2 regions of the Cytobacillus sp. FSL M8-0252 genome follow, and region 1 is predicted to be linked to the other one. Evidence: a T-box and tRNA genes for the amino acid it is inferred to sense, from the RefSeq annotation. Region 1 holds a T-box; the other holds one or more tRNA genes.
What was found. The T-box of region 1 lies ahead of proS (proline--tRNA ligase). A T-box ahead of a tRNA ligase gene usually reads a tRNA of that ligase, here a tRNA-Pro.
Positions count from the first base shown of each region.

Region 2: it has a tRNA-Pro gene. The T-box ahead of proS (proline--tRNA ligase) is inferred to sense a tRNA for this amino acid. The anticodon was not compared.

Region 1 covers NZ_JBBOWZ010000001.1:3,858,603-3,870,974, reverse strand. Annotated here, with positions in the region: gene MKX83_RS19510 (Na+/H+ antiporter family protein) at 1-947, shown strand, start outside; gene MKX83_RS19505 (MerR family transcriptional regulator) at 1,372-1,887, opposite strand; gene MKX83_RS19500 (hypothetical protein) at 2,067-2,300, shown strand; gene MKX83_RS19495 (alanine/glycine:cation symporter family protein) at 2,377-3,762, opposite strand; gene MKX83_RS19490 (PucR family transcriptional regulator) at 4,056-5,315, shown strand; gene ald (alanine dehydrogenase) at 5,491-6,621, shown strand; T-box leader at 7,103-7,314, shown strand; gene proS (proline--tRNA ligase) at 7,373-8,803, shown strand; gene MKX83_RS19475 (sigma-70 family RNA polymerase sigma factor) at 8,885-9,523, shown strand; gene MKX83_RS19470 (ATP-dependent Clp protease proteolytic subunit) at 9,548-10,132, shown strand; gene MKX83_RS19465 (hypothetical protein) at 10,225-10,515, shown strand; gene MKX83_RS19460 (hypothetical protein) at 10,676-11,071, opposite strand; gene MKX83_RS19455 (hotdog fold thioesterase) at 11,197-11,583, shown strand; gene mnhG (monovalent cation/H(+) antiporter subunit G) at 11,824-12,225, opposite strand; gene MKX83_RS19445 (Na(+)/H(+) antiporter subunit F1) at 12,209-12,372, opposite strand, start outside.
Region 2 covers NZ_JBBOWZ010000001.1:94,869-107,240, reverse strand. Annotated here, with positions in the region: gene clpC (ATP-dependent protease ATP-binding subunit ClpC) at 1-1,109, opposite strand, end outside; gene MKX83_RS00550 (protein arginine kinase) at 1,116-2,195, opposite strand; gene MKX83_RS00545 (hypothetical protein) at 2,198-2,746, opposite strand; gene MKX83_RS00540 (CtsR family transcriptional regulator) at 2,774-3,235, opposite strand; rRNA gene rrf (5S ribosomal RNA) at 3,485-3,601, opposite strand; rRNA gene MKX83_RS00530 (23S ribosomal RNA) at 3,832-6,764, opposite strand; tRNA gene MKX83_RS00525 (tRNA-Ala) at 7,026-7,101, opposite strand; tRNA gene MKX83_RS00520 (tRNA-Ile) at 7,117-7,193, opposite strand; rRNA gene MKX83_RS00515 (16S ribosomal RNA) at 7,293-8,841, opposite strand; tRNA gene MKX83_RS00510 (tRNA-Ala) at 9,025-9,100, opposite strand; tRNA gene MKX83_RS00505 (tRNA-Pro) at 9,118-9,194, opposite strand; tRNA gene MKX83_RS00500 (tRNA-Arg) at 9,199-9,275, opposite strand; tRNA gene MKX83_RS00495 (tRNA-Leu) at 9,285-9,373, opposite strand; tRNA gene MKX83_RS00490 (tRNA-Gly) at 9,380-9,454, opposite strand; tRNA gene MKX83_RS00485 (tRNA-Leu) at 9,473-9,557, opposite strand; tRNA gene MKX83_RS00480 (tRNA-Lys) at 9,567-9,642, opposite strand; tRNA gene MKX83_RS00475 (tRNA-Thr) at 9,650-9,725, opposite strand; tRNA gene MKX83_RS00470 (tRNA-Val) at 9,743-9,818, opposite strand; rRNA gene rrf (5S ribosomal RNA) at 9,828-9,944, opposite strand; rRNA gene MKX83_RS00460 (23S ribosomal RNA) at 10,175-12,372, opposite strand, start outside.

The sequences.
Region 1 (12,372 bases):
CATTTATCCCTATCTTAGTCCCACCATTATTAAAAGTGATGAATGAATTGAAGATAGACAGAAGACTGATTGCTTCCGTTCTTACATTTGGTTTAGTTACTCCTTATATGCTTATCCCTGCAGGGTTTGGCCAAATATTTCACCAAATCTTAGCAGACAATATGACAAGTAGTGGTTTGAATGTTGATATGCAACAAATACCACTAGCTATGCTACTGCCAGCTTTAGGTATGGTTGTTGGATTAATAATAGCCGTATTTATATCTTATCGAAAACCGCGAGACTATCATCAATCATCAGAAATCATAGAAACTGAAACGGTATCTTATAGTAGGCGCGGTGTCTTATTTGCTGTATTATCAATCATTATTGCGTTAGTTGTACAAATACAACTAGATTCAATGATTATGGGAGCAGTGGCCGGTATTATAACTGTCTATTTAAGTGGGACCATAAAGGGCGCTGAAGCAGATAGCTTATTAACAGATGGAATGAAAATGATGGCATTTATCGGATTTGTTATGCTCGCGGCATTTGGTTTCGGTGATGTACTGAAAGAAACAGGGGATGTTGAAGTCCTTGTGTCGAATGTAGCTGAGATGATAGGTAATAATCAAGCTCTTGGTGCATTACTAATGCTTTTAGTCGGCTTGTTGGTTACGATTGGTATTGGTTCATCCTTTTCAACCATCCCAATTATTACGACCATTTTTGTGCCATTGTGTTTAGAGCTAGGATTTAGTCCAATGGCTACGATTGCGTTAATTGGTGCATCTGCTGCTTTAGGTGATGCTGGTTCTCCTGCTTCAGATAGTACACTTGGACCGACATCGGGCTTGAATGTGGATGGTAATCATAATCATATTTGGGATACATGTGTACCAACATTTATCCATTATAATATCCCTGTCATTATATTTGGCTGGGTTGCTGCAATGGTATTATAAAAAGAATAAACGAATATTATTTAAACCCGATCATATTTGATTGGGTTTATTTTTGTGAACTCGACCTGAGGCAATGGATATAGGTCAAGTTTTCTGATTCATGAATGAACACTAAGAATGTTTGTAAATCTGACCGTCAAAGCAGAACCAAGTAAAAAATAAAAAAGTAATAAAGTCTAAGCCACATAAAGCTAAATGTAGTCGAACATTGCATATGTCACTATATACACCTAAAGGAAGCTAGGATTTAACAAAAAGATATGAATAGTAACTATTAAAGGATATTGACATAATATCAGTACCCTCAGTCAATCTTCTTTTAGTTTTCCAGCGCGATCTTTAGAACCAGATATTCGTTTTAAGCATAACCGCATAAAGGATAACAAGATGGTTCCAACCAAATCTGAGGAGGAACCAATTTTGTTTAAAATTTAATGCCGAAAAGCATTGTAAGGATATTACGCTTTTTTATTCTTTTTTTGGGTAAGATACTAGCAGTAGGGCTGTCAGAGGGAATAGGAGACACTTGCATGAAATTCTTCTTTTCAAGTATGTGTATACGTTCATGTAAACGTTCAATTTCTGCGTGTAATTCTTCTAACTCCTGCCGATGATGTAGCAACTGATAAGAAGTCACATCATCTGCTTTTGCATTTAAGCGTTGTTCTAACATATCCATTCTTGCGCTAAGTTCATCATTAGATATCTGTGGACTAGATATAGTGGCGTGCCGAATTTTTTTGCTAGTTACTTTTACGTCTTGAAGAAGGACACCTGTATTTAATTGATCATGAACTCTTTTTAATAATTGAATATCTTCTTCTGAGTAAGCATAATGGCCATGCTCATTTTTTGTCATATTTAAATTTAGCTGTTTTATCCATCGCTGAATAGTACTTTGGGATACACCGAGTAGTTTCGCTACAGCGCCTGTATTCAAAAGTAATCTCCTCCTTATCATTACTTTATTAAGAAGCATTCGCTTAAAGAAATATATTTTCCTTTACGTTTGACAAAACAAGTGTTGCTTCGTCAAAGATAGTGAATATTTTACAACCTTTTGAGTAATAATCGTTCTTAGTGGGGACAATGAAGAAAACAGATGGGAGGACAGGTAAAATGACAGAATACGAATTAGAAGACATCTTCCATGAGTCAGGGCATTACCACTTATATGAACAATTAAAGTATAAATTATGGATTGCTTATCAATGGCTAGAGGCAGATCGAAATATATTATCCGAGTTTCTAAATATTTATGATTTTGACCACAACGAAGAATTATATTGTAAGGAATTCTTATTTCATTATAAGATCTTTAAAAACATAAAGAAGAAGAATGCCTTTTATTAAATGAACAAGTAAATAATAAAAAAGCCCCCAAATCATTCAATTTGTGAGGCTCTTATTTCTTGAGTAATGAAGGCAATTATTTTATTTTATAATGTTGTGTGAAGAATTCGTCTGTTTCTTGTACAACAACTTTCCTCAACAGGAGTAGACCAACTAAGTTCGGAATCATCATTAATGCGTTAGCCATATCAGCAAATGCCCAAACGGTAGCTAAGTTAACCATTGCACCAGCTGCACAAGCAATAATATAAATCGCGCGGTAGCCTGCAATTCCTTTTGTCCCAGCTATATATTCAAAGCATTTCTCACCGTATACATACCAGCCTACAATTGTTGTAAATCCGAAAAAGATAACAGAAAAAGCGACGATATATTCTCCTGCTGTTCCTAATACTGATGCGAACGCTGCACTCGTTAATGCACCACCATCTAGATTAGGGTCATGGGTTACGCCAGAAAGTAATCCTCCTGTATAATCCCAAAAACCAGTAATGATTAATACAAGTCCAGTCATTGTACAAACGATGATGGTAACAATGAAAGTGCCTGTCATAGCAACAAGTGCTTGCTTCACAGGATGGTCTGTTTTGGCATTACCGGCGATTAAAGCAGCAGTACCTAAACCAGCTTCATTAGAAAAGATTCCTTTTGAGACACCATTTTTAATTGCCTCTGATACGACAACTCCTACAAAACCACCGGTTGCTGCGATCGGATTAAAAGCATAATGAAAAATTAATTGAAATGACGGAATAATCATTTCATAATTAACCGCAATGATGATTAAGGCGCCACCAATATAAAGAAAAGCCATAATGGGAACAAAGTATCCAGCGACGGTACTAATCCTTTGAATGCCTCCAAAAATAATGAGTGAAGCAAAAACAGCTAAAACGATGCCAGTAATAACACTGTTGATACCAAAGGATTCACTAGCTACTTGAGCAATCGTATTAGATTGCACGCTATTCCCTATACCTAAAGCGGCAAAAGCACCAAAAATGGCAAAGGCAATGGCTAACCATTTAAACTTAGCTCCTAATCCTCTCTCAATATAGTACATGGGTCCACTTGAATATTCACCATTGCTATTCTTTACACGATATTTCATTGCTAGTAAGGCTTCCGCGTATTTAGTAGCCATCCCGAAAAGCCCAACAATCCACATCCAAAAAATGGCGCCTGGTCCACCTAAAGTGATAGCTGTGGCGACTCCAGCAATGTTTCCATTCCCTATTGTTGCTGCCAATGCAGTCATTAACGCTTTGAAATTACTTACATCGCCTTCATCATTTGTATCCTTAGCGTTCCCTTCCTTTGTAAATGCTAATTTAAAAGCATAATAGAGTTTCGTAAATGTACGACCTTTAAGCATGATTGTTAGAAGTAGGCCCGTCCCAAACAATAAGATTAAACTGGGGGTTCCCCACAAAAAGGAATTAACTTTTTCAAGTATGTTCATAATGTCCACAGATGGATCTTCCTCTCTATAGTTGAATATCATACCATACTATATTTTTTTAGATGTAATCGCTTTCTTAAATGCATAAACCAAAATCATTTTATCTTAATAAAATGATTGAAGTGCACGGAAAATTATAAGAATACTTATTATTGTAAAATTATACAAGGATAACTTCAATCAATTTTAAAAAAGTTTAACTATTTATAATAATCAATAAGTTTAAAAAGAGCTTTTCGACAGCATGTAAAGGTTTAGATATAATAAAAAAAAGAGGCAGTTGGAGGTTTGAAATGGGGAGAGAAAAACAGTACGGGAAAGATCCATTTAAACGATCATTTGATAACTTAGAAACATTTGTGGATAAAATTAGAGATGTTCTTGAATGTCCAGTTACTATTGAAGATGCTAATCATCGGTTATTAGCTTATAGTACGCATGATGACCAAACCGATCAGGCTAGAATTGCAACGATTATTAGCAGAAAAGTTCCCGAAAAGGTAATAAATAGTTTATGGAAAGCAGATGCTATACCTCAATTATTAAGGAGTGCTGAACCATTAAAGATTCCAGAAATTAAAGAAATTGGGCTGGGGAATAGGGTAGCAATCTCTATCAGGCATCAAGAAGAGGTGCTTGGCTATATTTGGGTGGTCGAACGAGATAAGTCTCTTACAGCAGAAGATATGTATTTACTAAAACTGGCTGCTCAATCGGCAAGAATTGAATTGTTGAAGCTTTATCGTCAAAAAAAGAAAAGAGAAGAAAGCTATCAGGATTTTTTCTGGCAGTTGTTAACTGGCAGATATCCCAAGCATGCAGAAGTAATAGACAAGTTAGATGATTTTCATATCAAACCATCTCTACACTCTGCTGTCATTATTTTTCGTTTTATTGACGATATAGACATGCAAACAGAACAAAGCATGATTTATCTCATTTCAACGAGCCAAAAAATCCATATGACTTTTTATGCAACGATGGGTAATGATTTTATCTTACTAGCATCTCCGCCATCTACACAGGCAAATGAAACAGATTTATCTGAGTTTGTACAGTTTGTTATCAATCAAATGTATGTAAGGTTTGAAATTGATCATATCATTAGTGGTAGCAGTAGTTTGAAATTGACCTATGACCATGTTGAAGATCGCTATTCAGAATGCTTAGAAGTACTTCGTTTAAAATCACAATATCCGAAAGAAATGCAAGAAATCTATACTTATCACCAATTAGGTGTCTTTAAATATTTGGATGCCATTCTTGATATAAGAAGCCGTGATGCATATGAACATCCCGTCATCCAACGTTTAATTGATTATGACCATGCTCATCGAACGGAGCTATTAATGACGCTAGAGGCCTTTATTTTAAATGATAGCAATGTAAATGACGCTGCTAAAGTCCTGCATGTTCACGTTAATACATTAAATTATCGTTTGAAGAGAATTACAGAACTCACTCATGTGAACTTTAAAAGTACACATGAGAAATTTTCCTTGTATTTAGAACTGCAAATCCGCAAATACATAGAAAAAAAGCATCGTTTGTGAAATTACACAAATGATGCTTTTTCATTTTTCAAATATAAACAAAGTCATTTCAACATTCTATTATTATACTGACAATAGGGAAACATAAAATTGTCATTTATTATTTGACAATTTATTCTATGCAATTTATTCATACTTAAAAATTAATATAATAAATGGAAGGGGCCAAAAGGATATGATTATCGGCGTACCTAAAGAGATTAAAAACAACGAGAACCGTGTAGCAATGACACCAGCGGGGGTAGATGCATTAGTAAAAGCTGGACATGAAGTACTTATTGAAACGACTGCAGGACTCGGAAGTGGATTTCAAGATCAAGATTACGAGTTAACAGGCGCGAAAATCGTAGGCACGGCAAAAGAAGCATGGGCAGCGGAGATGGTAATGAAGGTAAAAGAACCGCTACCAACTGAATATGACTATTTCCGTAAAGGCCTAGTATTGTTTACTTATTTGCATTTAGCAGCAGAACCAGAATTGGCAGATGCGCTAGTGAAAAGTGGAGTAACGGCTATTGCATATGAAACAGTTGAAGTGAACCGTACACTTCCATTATTAACACCAATGAGTGAAGTTGCCGGTAGAATGGCTACACAAGTTGGAGCGCAATTCTTACAAAAAACAAACGGTGGCCAAGGAATATTACTTGCAGGTGTGCCAGGTGTATCTCGAGGAAAAGTGACGATTATTGGCGGGGGCGTTGTGGGTATTAATGCTGCGAAAATGGCCATTGGTCTTGGTGCAGATGTAACAATCATTGATTTAAGCCCTGAAAGACTTCGTCAACTTGATGATATTTTCGGTAATAGCATTCAAACATTAATGTCTAATCCATTAAATATTGCTGAATCTGTAAAAGAAGCTGACCTTGTAATTGGTGCTGTACTCATTCCAGGAGCAAAAGCGCCAAAATTAGTAACAGAAGAAATGATTCAAACGATGAAACCTGGTGCAGTCGTTATCGACGTTGCGGTTGACCAAGGTGGTATTCTTGAAACGGTTGATCATGTAACTACACATGATGATCCAACATATATTAAACATGGTGTTGTGCATTATGCTGTGGCAAACATGCCAGGTGCCGTGCCAAGAACATCAACAATCGCATTAACGAATGTAACAATTCCTTATGCATTACAAATAGCGACTAAAGGTGCACATCTAGCTGTTGAACAAAACCCAGCATTGAAATTAGGGGTAAACGTAGTAAATGGGCATGTAACGTATGAAGCAGTCGCAAGGGACTTAGGTTATGATTATGTTCAAGTCGATGCAGCATTCGCAAATGAAGAAATAACAAACTAATGATACTTTCTCCTACCTCTTAATAGGGGTAGGTTTTTTTACTTTTTGGATGATATATTAGACGATGTATGAATTTGTAGGAGTAGTTCAGTTGATACTAAATCATGTTGAACGCGATTTTCTTATAGCCTTCATTTAGTATTCTTTTGCTATGATGGTTAACGTATCTTCAGGAGCCCCTTTACCATTCAAGGATTTAATAGGGCTGTATTTTTCTAGTTACACATATAGGGGATAATCGAATTCCTTCAAAATATTAAAATAGAAAAATGGATTGTATTCTTTGTACGGAAAGGTTTATCTTTTCACATTCTGTTATTGATCATCTTATTTTTTTGCCTCTTCTTGTGTACCAATTAGTCTAGTAATAGAAAAAAGGTCACTTGAGAGGGCTAAAAAGAGAAGTAAAAAGCCATTAGACCAAGAGCCTTCAATCAAAATTTGACATTTTTCATTAAACTCTATATAATCTTCAAAAAATAGTTAATCGTTGATGAGGAATAGTAAGTTTTCATCATTATTTTCAGAGAAGGTATCCGTTTGTGCTGTAAGATATCTATTAATGAAAAGCTGAACCTGCCCTCTGAGTACATATTCTTTAGAATATGCGGTTTACTTGTTGAACCGTTATCAATAAGAGTGCAAAGCTTTGCTTTGAAATAGGGTGGTACCACCAGTCATTGGGTCCCTATTTGAAAGCAGGGCTTTTTTGTGTCTTTGAAAGAATAAAAATTAAAAATGAGGTGTCAATATGGGTAAGCAGTTTGTGAAAGAAATAACATCAATGAATGAAGATTTTCCACAATGGTATACAGATGTCGTAAAGAAAGCTGATTTAGTCGATTATTCGAGTGTGAGAGGTTCAATGATTATTCGTCCATATGGTTACGCCCTTTGGGAGAACATTAAATCAGCACTTGATCAAAAGATAAAAGAAACTGGGCATGAAAATGTTTATATGCCTCTATTTATACCTGAGAGCCTTCTTCAGAAAGAAAAAGATCATATTGAAGGATTTGCCCCAGAAGTCGCTTGGGTAACTCATGGTGGGGAAGATGAGCTTGCTGAGAGACTTTGTGTGCGCCCGACATCAGAAGTACTATTCGGAGAACATTATAAAAATATTATTCACTCTTATCGTGATTTACCAAAGCTTTATAATCAATGGTCAAATGTTGTTCGATGGGAGAAAACAACAAGACCATTTTTACGAACGTTGGAGTTTTTATGGCAAGAGGGCCATACTTGTCATGCGACGGATGAAGAAGCGTTAGAAGAAACAGTAAAGATGCTAGAAGTCTATGCAGATATTTGTGAAAATCTTTTAGCTATCCCTGTTGTTAAAGGCAAGAAAACGGAAAAAGAAAAGTTTGCTGGCGCTAAATTAACTTATACAATTGAAAGTTTAATGCATGATGGTAAAGCGCTACAATCAGGGACATCTCATCATTTAGGAGATGGCTTTGCAAAGGCATTTGGGATTCAATTTACCGACCAAGATGGAAAAGAGCAGTATGTGCAGCAAACTTCTTGGGGATTCACAACCAGAATTATCGGTGCGATGATTATGGTCCACGGTGATGACAGAGGTTTAGTAATTCCGCCAAAGGTTGCACCAAAGCAGGTAATGATTGTTCCTATTGCGCAACATAAGGGTGGCGTATTAGATTTTGCCTATGATTTAAAAGAAAAACTAAGTAAAGTAGCGCGCGTAGATATTGATGCAAGTGATAAAAAGCCAGGTTGGAAATTTAATGAATATGAAATGAAGGGTGTGCCCATTCGCTTAGAAGTAGGTCCTAAAGATATTGAAAAGGGCCAAGTCGTACTTGCAAGAAGAGATACAGGGGAGAAAATGGTCACTCCATTAGAAAATCTAGAAGAAACAATTGTTCAACTCTTAGAAAAGGTTCAAACTTCACTTTATAATAAGGCAAAAGAACATCGCAACGAACATACGTATGAAGCATATACTTATGAAGAGTTTAAGCAGATATTTAATGAAAAACAAGGATTCGTCAAAGCGATGTGGTGTGGCAATCAAGCATGCGAAGAGAAAATAAAAGAAGACACAAGTGTGACTTCCCGATGTATGCCATTTGATGAAACGGCGATTGCTAAAGCGTGTGTTTGCTGTAAAGAAGAAGCACAGCATCTTGTCTATTGGGCTAAAGCTTATTAAGAAAAAAATTTTATTGACCCATATCTTTTTTTCACTTATAGCCGTTTAAGTAATAGAAAGTGTGAAGGGGTGAAGGAAACAATGCAGAAGGAGCAGATGGTAAGCCGGTCAGCAACGTTAGATTTGATTGCGAAAAAGTATTATCGAGACTTAGTAAGCTATTGCACCTTTCTTTGCCAAAATGAGTGGGATGGAGAGGACATAGCGCAAGAAACCATCTTGAAGGCAATGAAGTATAACGAGGCTAAAATAACACGAGCTTTGTTAAAGAAAATTGCTTATCATCAATGGATCGATGTGGTTAGAAAAAAGAAAAAAGAGCAATTAACAGAAAATCATGTTGATATCGAAACAAGAAATCATCATTTGACAGAAACAATTGAATTATTATTAGAGAAATTAACTGTGCAACAGGCGCTAGCTTTTTCATTAAAAGAAGCGTTTTTATTTAAGAATAGTGAAATTGCAGAGATGTTAAATATGAAAGAAGCCTCTGTTAAGAGTTTATTGCATCGAGCAAGAAGACGTTTAGGAACAGATATGAAAGAATTAAATCAGCAATGGGATGAGCCGGTCGAGAGAAAAATCTTTCAAGTTTTCCATCGTGCACTTGAGCATCAACATCCCACTGAGCTTATCAAATTACTGCCAATAATTAATCATTATAGTACTTCCAAGCAAAGCACCCCTTCAAATGCTTTCAATATGATGGCAGCTTAATGCTTGCCTTTTGGAGGTTTCCTAATGAGTACAATACCTTATGTAATTGAACAAACGGCTAAAGGTGAACGGTCCTATGACATTTATTCAAGACTATTGAGAGATCGGATTATTATGATTGGTGAAGAAATCAATGATCATATGGCGAATAATATTGTTGCTCAAATATTATTTTTAGCTGCAGAAGATGAGAAAAAAGATATTTCACTCTATATTAATAGTCCTGGAGGATCAACAACAGCGGGCTTTGCTATTTTAGATACACTCGACTATGTTAGGTGTGATATTCGCACTATCTGTACAGGGATGGCTGCCTCATTTGGTGCACTACTGCTTCTATCTGGCACGAAAGGAAAACGATTTGTGCTTCCTCATAGCGAAGTAATGATTCATCAGCCCTTAGGTGGTGCAAGAGGGCAAGCGACAGATATTGAGATCTCTGCAAGAAGGATATTAAAGCTAAAAGACGTAACCAACCAAATGATTGCCGAGAAAACAAATCAACCATTAGACAAGGTGAAGTTGGATACAGAACGTGATTATTTTATGAGCGCACAAGAAGCGGTGGATTATGGAATCGCGGATGCTATTTTAACGAAGAGTGAATGATAATAACTCACATTAAGCCCACGCTTAATTGATGATAGATGCATATGTAATAGGGAAGGTACCCAGCTTTTAATTAAAGGAGGTAATCCCTAGTGCATTATTATTATCGACATCCTGGTGTTGCGGATGAACGCTTTTTTCCCTTTTTGGCGGCGCCATTTGTTGGCGGTTTTCTTGGAGGATTAGCGGGAGGGGCGTTAGCCGCACCGCTGTTCTTTAGACCTAGGCCGTGTTTTGGAGGACCTTGTCCACCATATGGATACGGTTACGGCCCCGGCCCTGTTCCATATGGCAATCAAGGTTTTGGTGGCTACCAAAATCCCTATGCTGGCAATCCCAATCTTTATGGACCAAATATTAATATAAATAATGAGATTAACTAGATAAAAATGATACCACGGAGAGATGCTGTGGTATTTTTTTGTAAGCTTAAATTTATATATTGAAGGATAGTACAGCAAAATCATAACCAAGATTATAAAAATAAAAAGCAGTCGTAAATTGACTGCTCTTCTATATTAGGTATGAAAATATGGCTTAACCCTACATTTGCATCGTAGTCCATTTTAATTTTAATGACAAATTCGCACTTTGATCACCGGCAGATTGAAAATTTAATGTTAATCCATCTGGTGTATAAGTAACTTTCGGATGATTGTTCAGATTAGCAGAATCAATTAATTGATTAACTTTTGTTTGATTTGATTCCTGGGCAGCAGTCATAATATTATAGGAGTATTCTCTGGACTTCGCCATTTTATCAAGTAATTTACTAGCACTATTCATTAATACTTCCATTGCTTTTGCAGATTGAATGAACTGATCCGGATTAACTGGAGGGAATGAACGTATAGGTATTGGTGGATAAGGGTGGCAATATATAGGATAGGTATAAGGATACGGACAAATAGGAGAGGGATTAAAACGTGTAGGATACATCATAGGTCTCCTTTCAATATCGCATTAGCATAAATATATGTGCCTAAGGCTTATTCTATGATTAAACAGAATATTCCCATAAAATATATGTTCGGTTATAATGGTAGTTGAGGGGAGGCGTACATATGTATCCAAAAACAATGATAGAAACGTTAGGTATTGAAATTACAAGCCTTGAAAAGGGAAAGGTTGTTGCCACTATGCCTGTAGACGGCAGAACGAGACAGCCATTTGGTATCCTTCATGGAGGGGCTTCTGTAGCGCTTGCTGAAACTGTAGCGAGCTTAGGTGCTTATGAACTAGTTGATAAAGAAACAGAAGGTGTAGCAGGACTAGAGATTAATGCTAACCATATTAAGTCAAAGAAAGACGGCGTTGTGACAGCAATTGCAACAGTTCTACATCAAGGAAAAACAACGATGGTTTGGGAAATAAAAATCGTCGATGAACAAGAAAAATTAATATGTGCATCAAGGTGTACAATGGCTGTTTTAAAATTGAAAAAGTCTTAATGAAATGCGGGTGGAAAGGTAATTTCTACCCTGTTTTTTTTTTGGTTTTATATGTGGCATTGTATGATATGAAAGTTAAACCTTCGCATGGTGTCCAGTATCCACACAACAATCATTTTTAATAAACCGCACTTAGTTACGTTTCATTCATTTGATTAGTCACGATTGGAAAATTTGTTTATTAAAATAAAAAAAACGCCACCTACATGCAGTTTAGATTGCATATGGTAGCGTTTTTTTTTATAGATTCTTCCCTAATTTCTTTTTAAATTCTTCATATTTTTGTTGTTCATTAGATTTCTTTATCTCGAGGTATTCTTGGTAATCATCAACCTTACTACCTTCCATTTTTACGCCATGATGATAGGCTGCTCTTCCAAGTAAATGGCCAGCAACTGGAGCTGTTAAAAACATAAAGACGATGCAGAGAAGTACTCTTGTATTAAACTCACTCTCATGAAAATAAAAGTAAAAGAATGCAGCTAATAATATACAAAGGACACCAAGTGTAGCAGCTTTTGAAGCAGCATGGTTTCTCGTATATACATCAGGTAATCTGATTACACCTAGCGCAGCTATTAAGTGAAAGAACGCTCCGAGAATAATAAATATGACGATGATAATATTAGCGATCTCTATCATGATCAATGATGACTCCCTTCTCTAGATATTTGGAGAAGGCTACTGTCCCGATAAACGCTAATATCCCAAATAGTAAAATGAACTCTACATAGGCAGTTGTATCTACTTTGATACATATTAACGCGACAATACCAACAATGTTTACAC
Region 2 (12,372 bases), 3.8 Mb from region 1:
GCTTGATCCGTAATTGTCACACGGTGATGGGCTTCATAACGGTCACGTAGTCCTTTTAAAATTTGTACGGACTCATCTGCAGTCGGCTCATCAACCGTAATTGGTTGGAACCTACGCTCAAGCGCTGCATCCTTCTCAATATATTTGCGATACTCATCTAGCGTCGTCGCTCCAATACACTGTAGCTCTCCACGCGCAAGTGATGGCTTTAGAATATTTGATGCATCAATCGCACCTTCTGCTCCACCAGCACCAATTAATGTATGCAATTCATCGATGAACAAAATAATGTTGCCCGCCTGACGAATTTCGTCCATCACTTTCTTCAAGCGATCCTCAAATTCACCACGGTATTTAGTACCTGCAACTACCGTACCCATATCTAAAGTCATTACACGTTTATCACGTAGCGTCTCCGGCACTTCATTATTTATGATCTGTTGAGCTAGGCCTTCTGCTATCGCAGTCTTACCCACACCAGGTTCTCCAATTAATACGGGGTTATTTTTTGTTCTTCTGCTTAATACTTCAATTACACGTTGAATCTCTTTACTACGTCCAATAACTGGATCTAAGCTTCCTTCACGTGCAATGGCAGTTAAATCTCTCGCTAAACCATCTAGTGTTGGTGTATTTGCATTGGCTGAAGAGCTGCCTTGATGCCCGTTAGACTCGCTACTACCAAGTAATTGTAGTACTTGCTGTCTTGCCTTATTTAAACTTACGCCAAGGTTATTAAGTACTCTTGCAGCTACACCCTCACCTTCTCTAATTAAACCAAGTAAAATGTGCTCAGTTCCCACATAGGAATGGCCCAATTTTCTTGCTTCATCCATTGATAATTCAATTACTTTTTTTGCTCTTGGTGTATAATGCGGTGTTTGGGAGGCCTCTTGCCCTCTACCTATTAGATTTTCAACTTCCGTTTGAATTTTTTCTGAACCTAGACCTAAGGCATAAAGTGCTTTAGCGGCAATTCCTTCACCTTCACTTACTAACCCTAGAAGTATATGCTCAGTCCCAATATTGTTATGTCCTAAGCGAATGGCTTCTTCCTGTGCTAATGCTAATACTTTTTGTGCTCTCTCAGTAAAACGTCCAAACATCATCTATCATCATCCTCCCAACTCTTGATCTTCCATTTTTAATCTTTCTCGAATAAGAGAAGCTCTACGAATATCCCGTTCAAACGGTCGTAATGGGCCTCCAGCATATTGCTGTAAAAATCCTGGTTGCGTTAAAACCATTAATTCATTTAATATATTTTTTGATATGCCTTGTATATAGTCCATGTCTATTCCAAGGCGAACATCCGATAAACATCTAGCCGCTTCTTTTGATTCAATGATTCGGCTATTAGATAAAATACCATAGGATCTGAAGACTCTATCTTCTAATTGTATGTTAGAGGTTTTCGCTAATGCTTCTCTTGCTGACCTTTCCTGCGAAATTAATTGCTCCACAACACTTTTTAAATCCTCAGCAATATCTTCTTCTGATTTCCCTAATGTGATTTGGTTAGAAACTTGAAAGATATTACCTAATGCTTCGCTACCTTCTCCATAAATTCCTCTAACAACTAATCCAAGTTGGTTAATTGCTGGAATGATTCTATTCATTTGATGAGTTAATACTAATCCTGGTAAATGCATCATGACAGATGCTCTGAGACCTGTACCGACATTCGTTGGGCAACTAGTTAAATACCCTACCTGTTCATCATATGCATAATCAATCTCAGTTTCTAACCAATCATCAATTTGGTTTGCAACTTCTAATGCTTCTGATAATTGGAAGCCTGGAAATAAACACTGTATACGTATATGATCTTCTTCATTCAACATAATGCTAACCTCTTCATTTTCAGTAAGTAGGCAGGCACCATGACTAGCGTTTTCTGCTAAATGAGGACTAATCAAATGTTTTTCCATCAGCACCCTTTTTTGCAATGGTTGTAAATCATCCATTTGCAATAACGAAAAGTCACCATAAGTATCAAAAGTCGATTTTTCCATTCTTGCTTTAATGATCTCTATCACACGTTTAGCTTCATCATGGGAAAAGATTGTTGGAAAATTAACCTGTTTAATATTGCGAGCTAAACGAATTCTAGAACTAAGTACGATATCAGAATCAGGACCTTCTGCACTCATCCAAGAGCTGACAGCCTGATTGATAAACCTTTCTAAAGACAAGTTCATTCCCCTCCCTCTAGATGGTTTTTCATTTCTTTTTCCAATTGACGTATTGCATCTCTTGTCTCTGCTGCTTTCTCAAATTCCTCTTTAGTTATAAGTTCTTTCAAGTTTATTTTTAAATCCTCAATTTGCTTTTTCAAATGGATATCTCCACCCATTCTTGTAGGGATTTTTCCATTATGATTCCAATTACCACTATGAAGCCTTTTAATAATTGGCTTTAACTGTGCTCGGAAAGATTCATAACAGTGGGCACATCCGAATTTCCCGACTTTAACAAATTGAGGAAAGGTCATCGAGCATTGCTCACACTGTACTACCTGCGCTTGTTTATTTAACTGAGCTTGGTTATTTGCATAACTTGTATCTATATTAAATAATCCGCTCAATAGATTATTAATAGAAAATCCAGATCCATTATTTAACATAAACATATCCCCATGTTCTTGGGCACATTTTTCACATAAATGGAACTCAGTCTTTTCGCCATTCATAATTTTTGTAAAATGTAGAGTCGCAGGTCTCTGATTACATTCTTGGCATATCATCTGTTTCACCCCTCCATACTTTACAGCCTACTTATATTTCAATGTATTTAGCATCGCAACAAGCATCCTTGCTCTTAACTCATCCCTATAGGGTAACTCTAAGTAAAGAACTGAACGGTCAATGACACTTAACATAATCTTCGCTTCTCGAGTAGTAATAATCTCTTCTTCAACTAATCTGTTTATAATATTTTCAGCACTATTTTGTGAAATACGATCACGTACAATCCTAATCAATTGATTAATTAAATCAACATAATCATAAGCTTGCACTTTGGTGATTCTTATATAACCACCACCGCCACGTTTACTTTCGACAGCATAGCCTTTTTCAACTGTAAACCGAGTATTTATGACGTAATTTATTTGAGATGGGACACATTGAAATTTATCAGCGATCTCGCTCCGCTTAATTTCAACAATTTCCCTTTCGCTAAGTTCCAAGACTTCTTTAAGATATTTTTCAATAATATCTGATATATTTTTCACCCGGCCTCCCCCTATCTGACTTTGACTATATTTGACATAAATTATACATGATTTGTGTGAAATGTTGCAACGAAGTAGTATTATTAATTTTCCCCTTTTTTTCTAAATCTCAAACGTATGAAATATAGGTTCATTCATTAAATTTATAATATGTTTAGATTGTGTAGATGTTATTTGTCCATTTAAATAAACGAATTCATTATAGCACGACAAAAAAGAGCACATACAAATGATGTGCTCTTTTATCTTGCCCGGCAACGTCCTACTCTCACAAGGGGACAGCCCCTAACTACCATCGGCGCTGAGAAGCTTAACTTCCGTGTTCGGTATGGGAACGGGTGTGACCTTCTCGCTATCGCCACCGGACTATGAAATTGTAAGGGAATCGTTCCCTCAAAACTAGGTAATGTTGAAGAAGATATTTATTGAGTAATCGCCTATGCGTTGCTGACGCGACTACTTACGTAGTGCTGTCTAGCTGCGGCGCCTAGGTGCTCGAGGTCATAAGCCAAATTTGTCATGAGGTTAAAGAACAACCTCCTGTCAAATTCGTCTTATGCTTGTCGCACCTGGGCAAGGCGCCTCCGCATTTCGAATTGGTTAAGTCCTCGATCGATTAGTATTAGTCAGCTACATGTGTCGCCACACTTCCACCTCTAACCTATCAACCTGATCATCTTTCAGGGATCTTACTAGCTTGCGCTATGGGAAATCTCATCTCGAGGGGGGCTTCATGCTTAGATGCTTTCAGCACTTATCCCTTCCGCACATAGCTACCCAGCGATGCCTTTGGCAAGACAACTGGTACACCAGCGGTGCGTCCATCCCGGTCCTCTCGTACTAAGGACAGCTCCTCTCAAATTTCCTGCGCCCACGACGGATAGGGACCGAACTGTCTCACGACGTTCTGAACCCAGCTCGCGTACCGCTTTAATGGGCGAACAGCCCAACCCTTGGGACCGACTACAGCCCCAGGATGCGATGAGCCGACATCGAGGTGCCAAACCTCCCCGTCGATGTGGACTCTTGGGGGAGATAAGCCTGTTATCCCCGGGGTAGCTTTTATCCGTTGAGCGATGGCCCTTCCATGCGGAACCACCGGATCACTAAGCCCGACTTTCGTCCCTGCTCGACTTGTAGGTCTCGCAGTCAAGCTCCCTTGTGCCTTTACACTCTACGAATGATTTCCAACCATTCTGAGGGAACCTTTGGGCGCCTCCGTTACTCTTTAGGAGGCGACCGCCCCAGTCAAACTGCCCACCTGACACTGTCTCCCATCCCGATAAGGGATGTGGGTTAGAATTTCAATACAGCCAGGGTAGTATCCCACCGACGCCTCCACCGAAGCTAGCGCTCCGGCTTCTAAGGCTCCTACCTATCCTGTACAAGCTGTACCAAAATTCAATATCAGGCTACAGTAAAGCTCCACGGGGTCTTTCCGTCCTGTCGCGGGTAACCTGCATCTTCACAGGTACTATAATTTCACCGAGTCTCTCGTTGAGACAGTGCCCAGATCGTTACGCCTTTCGTGCGGGTCGGAACTTACCCGACAAGGAATTTCGCTACCTTAGGACCGTTATAGTTACGGCCGCCGTTTACTGGGGCTTCGATTCAAAGCTTCGCGTGAGCTAACCTCTCCTCTTAACCTTCCAGCACCGGGCAGGCGTCAGCCCCTATACTTCGCCTTGCGGCTTCGCAGAGACCTGTGTTTTTGCTAAACAGTCGCCTGGGCCTATTCACTGCGGCTCATCAAGGCTTTAACACCCTAATGAGCACCCCTTCTCCCGAAGTTACGGGGTCATTTTGCCGAGTTCCTTAACGAGAGTTCTCTCGCTCACCTTAGGATTCTCTCCTCGCCTACCTGTGTCGGTTTGCGGTACGGGCACCTTATTCCTCGCTAGAGGCTTTTCTTGGCAGTGTGGAATCAAGAACTTCGGTACTAAATTTCCCTCGCTATCACAGCTCAAGGTATATGACCATGGGATTTGCCTCATGGTCCCTCTAACTGCTTAGACGCACATCCAATAGTGCGCTTACCCTATCCTCCTGCGTCCCCCCATCACTCAAACAGAATACGGTGGTACAGGAATATCAACCTGTTGTCCATCGCCTACGCTTTTCAGCCTCGGCTTAGGTCCCGACTAACCCTGAGCGGACGAGCCTTCCTCAGGAAACCTTAGGCATTCGGTGGATGGGATTCTCACCCATCTTTCGCTACTCATACCGGCATTCTCACTTCTAAGCGCTCCACCAGTCCTTACGGTCTAGCTTCAACGCCCTTAGAACGCTCTCCTACCACTGAACATCAACGATGTTCAATCCACAGCTTCGGTGATACGTTTAGCCCCGGTACATTTTCGGCGCGGAGTCACTCGACCAGTGAGCTATTACGCACTCTTTAAATGGTGGCTGCTTCTAAGCCAACATCCTGGTTGTCTAAGCAACTCCACATCCTTTTCCACTTAACGTATACTTTGGGACCTTAGCTGGTGGTCTGGGCTGTTTCCCTCTTGACTACGGATCTTATCACTCGCAGTCTGACTCCCATGGATAAATCTTTGGCATTCGGAGTTTGTCTGAATTCGGTAACCCGATGAGGGCCCCTAGTCCAAACAGTGCTCTACCTCCAAGATTCTTACGCATGAGGCTAGCCCTAAAGCTATTTCGGAGAGAACCAGCTATCTCCAAGTTCGATTGGAATTTCTCCGCTACCCACACCTCATCCCCGCACTTTTCAACGTACGTGGGTTCGGGCCTCCATCCAGTGTTACCTGGACTTCACCCTGGACATGGGTAGATCACCTGGTTTCGGGTCTACGACCACATACTCATTCGCCCTATTCAGACTCGCTTTCGCTACGGCTCCGTCTGTCCAACTTAACCTCGCATGTAATCGTAACTCGCCGGTTCATTCTACAAAAGGCACGCTATCACCCATTAACGGGCTCTAACTACTTGTAGGCACACGGTTTCAGGATCTCTTTCACTCCCCTTCCGGGGTGCTTTTCACCTTTCCCTCACGGTACTGGTTCACTATCGGTCACTAGGGAGTATTTAGCCTTGGGAGATGGTCCTCCCTGCTTCCGACGGGATTTCTCGTGTCCCGCCGTACTCAGGATCCACTCTGGAGGGAACGAAGTTTCAACTACAGGGCTTTTACCTCCTATGGCGGGCCTTTCCAGACCTCTTCGTCTATCTCGTTCCTTTGTAACTCCGTATAGAATGTCCTACAACCCCAAGAGGCAAGCCTCTTGGTTTGGGCTAATCCCGTTTCGCTCGCCGCTACTCAGGGAATCGCGTTTGCTTTCTCTTCCTCCGGGTACTTAGATGTTTCAGTTCCCCGGGTCTGCCTTCCATACCCTATGTATTCAGGTATGGATCCTATCCCATAACGGATAGGGGGTTTCCCCATTCGGAAATCTCCGGATCAAAGCTTACTTACAGCTCCCCGAAGCATATCGGTGTTAGTCCCGTCCTTCATCGGCTCCTAGTGCCAAGGCATTCACCGTGCGCCCTTATTAACTTAACCATTGTTCGGCTTGCGATAAGCTACGCATTTCGGCGTCAGCTCACTCGTCAACATCCTCATGTGCACAAGACGCACACTCCGGTGTTTCCTCGCTCGCTTCCTTGAACTGCTTGCTTCTCACAACCCTCTCGGTTGTGTTTATTAAAAAAGTTTAGTATCTTAAATCAATCTATAATATATAGAGAGAGAAAAAATAACTAAGGTGGCGATTACTCGGTAATCTTCTTCATTACATTATCTAGTTTTCAAAGAACGATTTGTTGGTGGAGCCTAGCGGGATCGAACCGCTGACCTCCTGCGTGCAAAGCAGGCGCTCTCCCAGCTGAGCTAAGGCCCCGTATTAAAGTTAAAATGGTGGGCCTAAATGGACTCGAACCATCGACCTCACGCTTATCAGGCGTGCGCTCTAACCAGCTGAGCTATAGGCCCACATAACTTCACGGTAAAGTATTTAATCATATCAAAGAGATTGCACTCTCAAAACTGAACGAACAGTCTAACATCAAGTCAATTCCGTATATTCCTTAGAAAGGAGGTGATCCAGCCGCACCTTCCGATACGGCTACCTTGTTACGACTTCACCCCAATCATCTGTCCCACCTTAGGCGGCTGGCTCCAAAAGGTTACCCCACCGACTTCGGGTGTTACAAACTCTCGTGGTGTGACGGGCGGTGTGTACAAGGCCCGGGAACGTATTCACCGCGGCATGCTGATCCGCGATTACTAGCGATTCCGGCTTCATGTAGGCGAGTTGCAGCCTACAATCCGAACTGAGAATGGTTTTATGGGATTGGCTAAACCTCGCGGTCTTGCAGCCCTTTGTACCATCCATTGTAGCACGTGTGTAGCCCAGGTCATAAGGGGCATGATGATTTGACGTCATCCCCACCTTCCTCCGGTTTGTCACCGGCAGTCACCTTAGAGTGCCCAACTAAATGCTGGCAACTAAGATCAAGGGTTGCGCTCGTTGCGGGACTTAACCCAACATCTCACGACACGAGCTGACGACAACCATGCACCACCTGTCACTCTGTCCCCCGAAGGGGAAAGTCCTATCTCTAGGATTGTCAGAGGATGTCAAGACCTGGTAAGGTTCTTCGCGTTGCTTCGAATTAAACCACATGCTCCACCGCTTGTGCGGGCCCCCGTCAATTCCTTTGAGTTTCAACCTTGCGGTCGTACTCCCCAGGCGGAGTGCTTAATGCGTTTGCTGCAGCACTAAAGGGCGGAAACCCTCTAACACTTAGCACTCATCGTTTACGGCGTGGACTACCAGGGTATCTAATCCTGTTTGCTCCCCACGCTTTCGCGCCTCAGCGTCAGTTACAGACCAGAAAGTCGCCTTCGCCACTGGTGTTCCTCCAAATCTCTACGCATTTCACCGCTACACTTGGAATTCCACTTTCCTCTTCTGCACTCAAGTTCCCCAGTTTCCAATGACCCTCCACGGTTGAGCCGTGGGCTTTCACATCAGACTTAAGGAACCGCCTGCGCGCGCTTTACGCCCAATAATTCCGGACAACGCTTGCCACCTACGTATTACCGCGGCTGCTGGCACGTAGTTAGCCGTGGCTTTCTGGTTAGGTACCGTCAAGGTACCGGCAGTTACTCCGATACTTGTTCTTCCCTAACAACAGAGTTTTACGATCCGAAAACCTTCATCACTCACGCGGCGTTGCTCCGTCAGACTTTCGTCCATTGCGGAAGATTCCCTACTGCTGCCTCCCGTAGGAGTCTGGGCCGTGTCTCAGTCCCAGTGTGGCCGATCACCCTCTCAGGTCGGCTACGCATCGTCGCCTTGGTGAGCCGTTACCTCACCAACTAGCTAATGCGCCGCGGGCCCATCTGTAAGTGATAGCAGAACCATCTTTCAATCTAATTATATGTATAAATAGATATTATCCGGTATTAGCCCCGGTTTCCCGGAGTTATCCCAGTCTTACAGGCAGGTTGCCCACGTGTTACTCACCCGTCCGCCGCTAATCTTTGGGAGCAAGCTCCCTCAGATTCGCTCGACTTGCATGTATTAGGCACGCCGCCAGCGTTCGTCCTGAGCCAGGATCAAACTCTCCAATAAAGTGTTTGATTAGCTCATTTGCACCTATGGTGCTTTGTTGCTGATAAATCAGCTTTTTTAGAATTACGCTTGACGTTTTACGTTCGTTCAGTTTTCAAAGAACAATCTCATTCGCTTCAGAAGCGACTTTATAATCATACAACATCTTAACTTGTTATGTCAATAACTTTTTTAAAATGTTTTTGGTGGAGCCTAGCGGGATCGAACCGCTGACCTCCTGCGTGCAAAGCAGGCGCTCTCCCAGCTGAGCTAAGGCCCCAAAAAGAGTAATAAAAATGGTCGGGAAGACAGGATTCGAACCTGCGACCCCTTGGTCCCAAACCAAGTGCTCTACCAAGCTGAGCTACTTCCCGTTTATGGCGCGCCCGAGAGGAGTCGAACCCCTAACCTTTTGATCCGTAGTCAAACGCTCTATCCAATTGAGCTACGGGCGCATCAATAAGTGGTGCCGAGGACCGGAATCGAACCGGTACGGTAGTCACCTACCGCAGGATTTTAAGTCCTGTGCGTCTGCCAGTTCCGCCACCCCGGCACTTATTGGAGCGGAAGACGGGATTCGAACCCGCGACCCTCACCTTGGCAAGGTGATGTTCTACCACTGAACTACTTCCGCAAATATTCAAAATAAAAATGGTGCGGGTGAAGGGAGTCGAACCCCCACGCCTTGCGGCGCCAGATCCTAAGTCTGGTGCGTCTGCCAATTCCGCCACACCCGCATATATAAATGGTGAGCCATGAAGGACTCGAACCTTCGACCCTCTGATTAAAAGTCAGATGCTCTACCAACTGAGCTAATGGCTCGTACAAGTGGTGCCGGCCAGAGGACTTGAACCCCCAACCTACTGATTACAAGTCAGTTGCTCTACCAATTGAGCTAGGCCGGCAAATAAACACAAAAAAATGGTGGAGGATGACGGGATCGAACCGCCGACCCTCTGCTTGTAAGGCAGATGCTCTCCCAGCTGAGCTAATCCTCCAATATGTATGCCCGGCAACGTCCTACTCTCACAAGGGGACAGCCCCTAACTACCATCGGCGCTGAGAAGCTTAACTTCCGTGTTCGGTATGGGAACGGGTGTGACCTTCTCGCTATCGCCACCGGACTATGAAATTGTAAGGGAATCGTTCCCTCAAAACTAGGTAATGTTGAAGAAGATATTTATTGAGTAATCGCCTATGCGTTGCTGACGCGACTACTTACGTAGTGCTGTCTAGCTGCGGCGCCTAGGTGCTCGAGGTCATAAGCCAAATTTGTCATGAGGTTAAAGAACAACCTCCTGTCAAATTCGTCTTATGCTTGTCGCACCTGGGCAAGGCGCCTCCGCATTTCGAATTGGTTAAGTCCTCGATCGATTAGTATTAGTCAGCTACATGTGTCGCCACACTTCCACCTCTAACCTATCAACCTGATCATCTTTCAGGGATCTTACTAGCTTGCGCTATGGGAAATCTCATCTCGAGGGGGGCTTCATGCTTAGATGCTTTCAGCACTTATCCCTTCCGCACATAGCTACCCAGCGATGCCTTTGGCAAGACAACTGGTACACCAGCGGTGCGTCCATCCCGGTCCTCTCGTACTAAGGACAGCTCCTCTCAAATTTCCTGCGCCCACGACGGATAGGGACCGAACTGTCTCACGACGTTCTGAACCCAGCTCGCGTACCGCTTTAATGGGCGAACAGCCCAACCCTTGGGACCGACTACAGCCCCAGGATGCGATGAGCCGACATCGAGGTGCCAAACCTCCCCGTCGATGTGGACTCTTGGGGGAGATAAGCCTGTTATCCCCGGGGTAGCTTTTATCCGTTGAGCGATGGCCCTTCCATGCGGAACCACCGGATCACTAAGCCCGACTTTCGTCCCTGCTCGACTTGTAGGTCTCGCAGTCAAGCTCCCTTGTGCCTTTACACTCTACGAATGATTTCCAACCATTCTGAGGGAACCTTTGGGCGCCTCCGTTACTCTTTAGGAGGCGACCGCCCCAGTCAAACTGCCCACCTGACACTGTCTCCCATCCCGATAAGGGATGTGGGTTAGAATTTCAATACAGCCAGGGTAGTATCCCACCGACGCCTCCACCGAAGCTAGCGCTCCGGCTTCTAAGGCTCCTACCTATCCTGTACAAGCTGTACCAAAATTCAATATCAGGCTACAGTAAAGCTCCACGGGGTCTTTCCGTCCTGTCGCGGGTAACCTGCATCTTCACAGGTACTATAATTTCACCGAGTCTCTCGTTGAGACAGTGCCCAGATCGTTACGCCTTTCGTGCGGGTCGGAACTTACCCGACAAGGAATTTCGCTACCTTAGGACCGTTATAGTTACGGCCGCCGTTTACTGGGGCTTCGATTCAAAGCTTCGCGTGAGCTAACCTCTCCTCTTAACCTTCCAGCACCGGGCAGGCGTCAGCCCCTATACTTCGCCTTGCGGCTTCGCAGAGACCTGTGTTTTTGCTAAACAGTCGCCTGGGCCTATTCACTGCGGCTCATCAAGGCTTTAACACCCTAATGAGCACCCCTTCTCCCGAAGTTACGGGGTCATTTTGCCGAGTTCCTTAACGAGAGTTCTCTCGCTCACCTTAGGATTCTCTCCTCGCCTACCTGTGTCGGTTTGCGGTACGGGCACCTTATTCCTCGCTAGAGGCTTTTCTTGGCAGTGTGGAATCAAGAACTTCGGTACTAAATTTCCCTCGCTATCACAGCTCAAGGTATATGACCATGGGATTTGCCTCATGGTCCCTCTAACTGCTTAGACGCACATCCAATAGTGCGCTTACCCTATCCTCCTGCGTCCCCCCATCACTCAAACAGAATACGGTGGTACAGGAATATCAACCTGTTGTCCATCGCCTACGCTTTTCAGCCTCGGCTTAGGTCCCGACTAACCCTGAGCGGACGAGCCTTCCTCAGGAAACCTTAGGCATTCGGTGGATGGGATTCTCACCCATCTTTCGCTACTCATACCGGCATTCTCACTTCTAAGCGCTCCACCAGTCCTTACGGTCTAGCTTCAACGCCCTTAGAACGCTCTCCTACCACTGAACATCAACGATGTTCAATCCACAGCTTCGGTGATACGTTTAGCCCCGGTACATTTTCGGCGCGGAGTCACTCGACCAGTGAGCTATTACGCACTCTTTAAATGGTGGCTGCTTCTAAGCCAACATCCTGGTTGTCTAAGCAACTCCACATCCTTTTCCACTTAACGTATACTTTGGGACCTTAGCTGGTGGTCTGGGCTGTTTCCCTCTTGACTACGGATCTTATCACTCGCAGTCTGACTCCCATGGATAAATCTTTGGCATTCGGAGTTTGTCTGAATTCGGTAACCCGATGAGGGCCCCTAGTCCAAACAGTGCTCTACCTCCAAGATTCTTACGCATGAGGCTAGCCCTAAAGCTATTTCGGAGAGAACCAGCTATCTCCAAGTTCGATTGGAATTTCTCCGCTACCCACACCTCATCCCCGCACTTTTCAACGTACGTGGGTTCGGGCCTCCATCCAGTGTTACCTGGACTTCACCCTGGACATGGG